Regions from separate parts of the Micrococcus endophyticus genome, predicted to be linked through region 2. Evidence: riboswitches for the same ligand, from Rfam matches in the RefSeq annotation. Region 2 holds a riboswitch; the other holds the start of a gene.

Region 1 (2,190 bases), 1.2 Mb from region 2:
ATGTCCTCGAGGTCCTCCACGCCGAGCGAGAGCCGCACCAGGCCAGGGGTGACGCCGGCGGCGCGCTGCTCGTCGTCGGTGAGCTGGGAGTGGGTGGTGGAGGCCGGGTGCACCACGAGCGAGCGGACGTCGCCGATGTTGGCCACGTGGTGGTGCAGGGTGAGTCCGTCCACGAACGCGGCCCCGGCCTCGCGGCCGCCGGCGATCTCGAAGGAGACGAACGCGCCCGCGCCCTTCGGCAGGTAGCGCTGGGCGCGCTCGTGCCAGGGGCTGGACTCCAGGCCGGCGTAGACCACCTTCTCGACGTCGTCGCGACCCTCCAGCCAGCGCGCCACCGCGGCCGCGTTGGCCACCTGCCGCTCCATGCGCAGGGACAGGGTCTCCAGGCCGAGGTTCACCAGGAAGGCGTTGAACGGGGAGATCGCGGAGCCGTAGTCGCGCAGCAGCTGCACGCGCGCCTTGAGGATGAAGGCCAGGTTGGCGCCGAGCGGCGAGCCCACCCCGAGGTCCCGCGCGTAGACGAGCCCGTGGTACGACTCGTCCGGCTCGTTGAAGCCGGGGAAGCGCTCGGCGTGCTGCGCGTAGTCGAACGTGCCGGCGTCGACGATCACGCCCGCGATGGCCGCGGCGTGCCCGCCGAGGTACTTCGTGGCGGAGTGGGTGACGACGTCGGCCCCGTGCTCGATCGGGCGCAGCAGGTAGGGGGTGGCCAGCGTGTTGTCCACGATCAGCGGCACGCCGGCCTCGTGGGCGGCGTCGGCGACGGCGCGCACGTCCAGCACGTCCCCACGGGGGTTGCCGAGGGTCTCGCCGAAGAACGCCTTGGTGTTCGGCCGGACGGCGGCGCGCCAGGACTCGAGGTCGTCCGGGTCGGTCACGAACGTCGTCTCGACGCCGACCTTGGCGAGGGTGTGCTTGAACAGGTTCTGCGTGCCGCCGTAGAGGCTGGCCGAGGCGACCACGTGGTCGCCGGCGCCGGCGAGGTTGAGGATCGCGAACGTCGTCGCCGCCTGACCGGAGGCCAGCAGCAGCGCGCCGACACCGCCCTCGAGCGCGGCGATTTTCTCCTCCACCGGGCCCTGCGTCGGGTTGCCGATGCGGGTGTAGAGCGGGTCGAGGTCCTTGAGGGCGAACCGGTCCGCGGCCACCTGGGCGGACGGGAAGTCGAAGGAGGTGGTCTGGAAGATCGGCAGGGCGGTCGCACCGAAGGCGTGCTGACCGGGCGCGGCGCCCGCGTGGACCTGGGCGGTGGAGAAGCCCCAGGCGTCGGGGGTCGGGGTGGTCTGGTCGGTCATGGCGGACCCTCCTGAAGGGTTCAGGGGCCGGACCCGAACCGCCCCGCCCGGCGGCCGACGTGTCGATCCGGGAACCGGCGTCGTCGAGGTGCCGGAGATGACCCGGCGCCGTCGAGAGGGGCCGTGGGAGCGGCCCGCGCTTGCCGGCGCCCGTGCGGGACCGGCCTGGTCGTCACCCGGGGCACCCCACCGCGGAAGGAGGGTTGCCGGCCAGCATGCCGGGGCCTGTTGCTGGCTCTCGTGACCGTATGACCGAGTGTAGCCGTCCGCTCCGCCACGATTTCGTCACCCGTGTCACACGCGGATACGCTTCCGGCACGGGGACACCCGGCGCGTCAAGGGCCGGCCGATCCCCGCAGCTCGCACCCAGGTCAACCCCCCGGAGCACCGGGGGAACGGAGAGGAACAGCGCAGTGAACTCCTGTCGCATGGACCACGTGTCCTACGCCGCCGGCCCCGAGGGCCTGGACGCCACCGTCGCCCGCATCGCCGAGGCACTGGGCGTCGAGCGCATCAAGGGCGGCATCCACCCCCGCTTCGGCACGCAGAACGCCCTGTTCCCCATGGCGGGCGGGCAGTACCTGGAGGTCGTCGAGGCCCTCGACCACCCCGCCTCCCTCAGCGCGCCGTTCGGCCAGCTGGTCCGCGCCCGCTCCGAGCAGGGCGGCGGCTGGATGAGCTGGGCCGTGTCCACCACGGACATCGGCCGCTTCGAGCGCCGCCTCGGCCGCGAGGCCGTCCCCGGCAACCGTCGCTTCCCGGACGGCCGCGAGCTGTCCTGGCGTCAGATCGGCATCAAGGGCACCATCGCGGACCCGCAGCTGCCGTTCATCATGCGCTGGGCCGACGGCCAGGAGGACATGCACCCCTCGCAGGCCGCCGAGCCCCAGGCCTC
Region 2 (2,190 bases):
TCGTCACGTTCGCGGCCTGGAGGCCCTTGGGGCCGTCCTGGGTCTCGAACTCGACGCGGTCGTTCTCCTGGAGCTCCTTGAAGCCCGAGCCCTGGATGGCGGAGAAGTGCACGAACACGTCCGCGGAGTTGTCCTCGGGGGCGATGAAGCCGTAGCCCTTCTCAGCGTTGAACCACTTGACGGTGCCGACAGCCATGATGGTGTCCTTTCGATGTGCCGCCGCAGTGCGGTGGCGGTGTTGGACCGCGGCCCGGGATGGGACGCGGGTGAAGCGGCGAGACTGAACCGCTTGCCCAACACTCATCAGCACCGGCCGGGGCCGGGAGGACGAGCAGTGAAGATGGCGGGATACAGCTTGATCAACTTCAGACACCATCCTCGCACGGATCGGCCGCCGCCGGAACCACGTGGGGAATGTTCACCCGGAGTTCGCCCGCGACGGGCCTGAGGAGTCAGAGCGCGCGCAGGCCGTGGAACAGGTTGCGGTGCAGCGCGGCGGGCGCCACCTCGTCCGTGTGGTCCGCGAAGCCGGTCACCTCGAGCAGCACCACGGTGTGGTCCCCGGCCGGCACCTCGGCGTGCAGGCGAGTCTCCAGCCACAGCGCCGCGCCCTCGATGAGCAGGGCCTCGTTCGGGCTGACGTGGACGTCCAGGCCGGCGAACCGGTCGCCCTCGCGGGAGGCGAGCTGCCGGCACAGGTGGGTCTGGTCCGCCGCGAGCAGCGAGACGCCGAGCGAGGCGGCCTGCCGCAGGCGCGGCCAGGTGCGGGAGGTGTTCTGCGCGGAGAAGGCCACGAGGGCCGGCTCCCAGGAGATGCCCACGCCGAACGAGGAGGAGACCATCACCTCCCGACGGTCCTCGGCGAGGCCGGCCACGGCCACGACCCCGGTGGGGAACGCGGACAGGCCGGAGCGCAGGTTGTGGTGGGAGAGGTCGGTGTCCCACACGCGGGTGCGGTCATCGAGAGTCCGGGTCATGGCGTCGGTCCTCTGCAAGACGAACGCGGCTCCGCGGCGAGGCGGTCACGCGGATCGACACGATCCACGGAGGCGCGGTACTTGCCCGCCGGAGGTCCCCGGGGGCCGAATCATCACCTGGAGCACCCCACTACTGCGTGAGAGGGTTGCCGTCCCGCCGGCCAGGGCCGTGATGACGGGAACTCGTGATTCTGCGTCCCACACTAGGACCGTCCCCGCCGCCCGGTCAACGTGGTCCGTCAGATGGGACGGCGGGCCGGTCTTCCGGCGTCACAGTGCAGAGTCACGGGAGCGCAACGATTCGAGGGCGTCACGCTCGACGCGTTGCCCCGCCCTGTGGCCCGGGTCACACTGGGGCATCCGCCGCGCACCCCGCGCGGTCATCCTGCAGAGGGGAAGCCATGCCGCACCGCCGCCGTCGCCCCCGCGTCCCCGTCGCCCTGTCCGTCGCCGCGGCGCTCGGCCTGGCACTGTCCGCCTGTGCCTCCACGACGACGGCGGGCGTCGGCTCGCAGTCGCCCGCGCCGTCCTCGGCGGCGGGCACGACGTCCTCCGCCGCGGGCACGTCCTCCGCCGCACCGACGACCTCCGCCGCCCCGACGACGCCGGGCACCGCCGCCGAGATCGCCGGGGACGAGGCGGCCGCACAGGCCCAGGACGACGCCGCCACCCGGACCGCCCTGAACCGCGCCGTGGACGAGGACGGCATCCCCTACGCCGAGCTCGACCCGTCCCTGACCCTCGTCCCGGACGGCGCCTCGATCCTCTGGGAGGGGCTGGCCGTGGGGGCGCAGTCGCTGCGCGTGGACGCCCGCGCCGGGGAGGAGTACACGGTGGTGCTCCTCTGCGCGGAGCAGGACGGGTCCCGCCGCAGCCTCGTGATGACCACGGTGCCGGGCGAGGACTTCAGCGACGTGATGGCGGAGTCCCCGGGCTGCGGCCACTGGTCCGCGGGGCTGCCCGCCCGCGAGGCGGATGGGCCGCTGACGCTGACCGGCGTCGTGCCCGACGGCGGCCCGTTCCGCATGGTGGTGTACCGGTCCGAGGGCTGACACCCTCGCCCTTGCCCAGCCCCGCCCGCTCAGCCCCGCTCGTCCGACGCGCGGCCGCGCAGTTCGTCCAGCTTGCGGCGGTCCCGCTTGGTGGGCCGGCCCGCGCCGCGCTCGCGGTGGGGCACCGCCAGCAGCTCGCGCGGGATCGGCGGCGGGGAGTG

The links. Region 2 has a riboswitch for S-adenosylmethionine ahead of HDA33_RS12245 (flavin reductase family protein). Riboswitches for the same ligand answer to the same signal wherever they lie in the genome.
Region 1: another riboswitch for S-adenosylmethionine. It lies ahead of HDA33_RS06615 (bifunctional o-acetylhomoserine/o-acetylserine sulfhydrylase); the one in region 2 lies ahead of HDA33_RS12245 (flavin reductase family protein).

Annotation. Positions count from the first base shown of each region.
Region 1 covers NZ_JACHMW010000001.1:1,445,641-1,447,830, forward strand. Annotated here, with positions in the region: gene HDA33_RS06615 (bifunctional o-acetylhomoserine/o-acetylserine sulfhydrylase) at 1-1,295, opposite strand, end outside; SAM riboswitch class IV at 1,427-1,541, opposite strand; gene HDA33_RS06620 (VOC family protein) at 1,724-2,190, shown strand, end outside.
Region 2 covers NZ_JACHMW010000001.1:2,649,280-2,651,469, forward strand. Annotated here, with positions in the region: gene HDA33_RS12240 (cold-shock protein) at 1-196, opposite strand, end outside; gene HDA33_RS12245 (flavin reductase family protein) at 453-977, opposite strand; SAM riboswitch class IV at 1,050-1,168, opposite strand; gene HDA33_RS12250 (hypothetical protein) at 1,379-2,029, shown strand; gene HDA33_RS12255 (S4 domain-containing protein) at 2,059-2,190, opposite strand, start outside.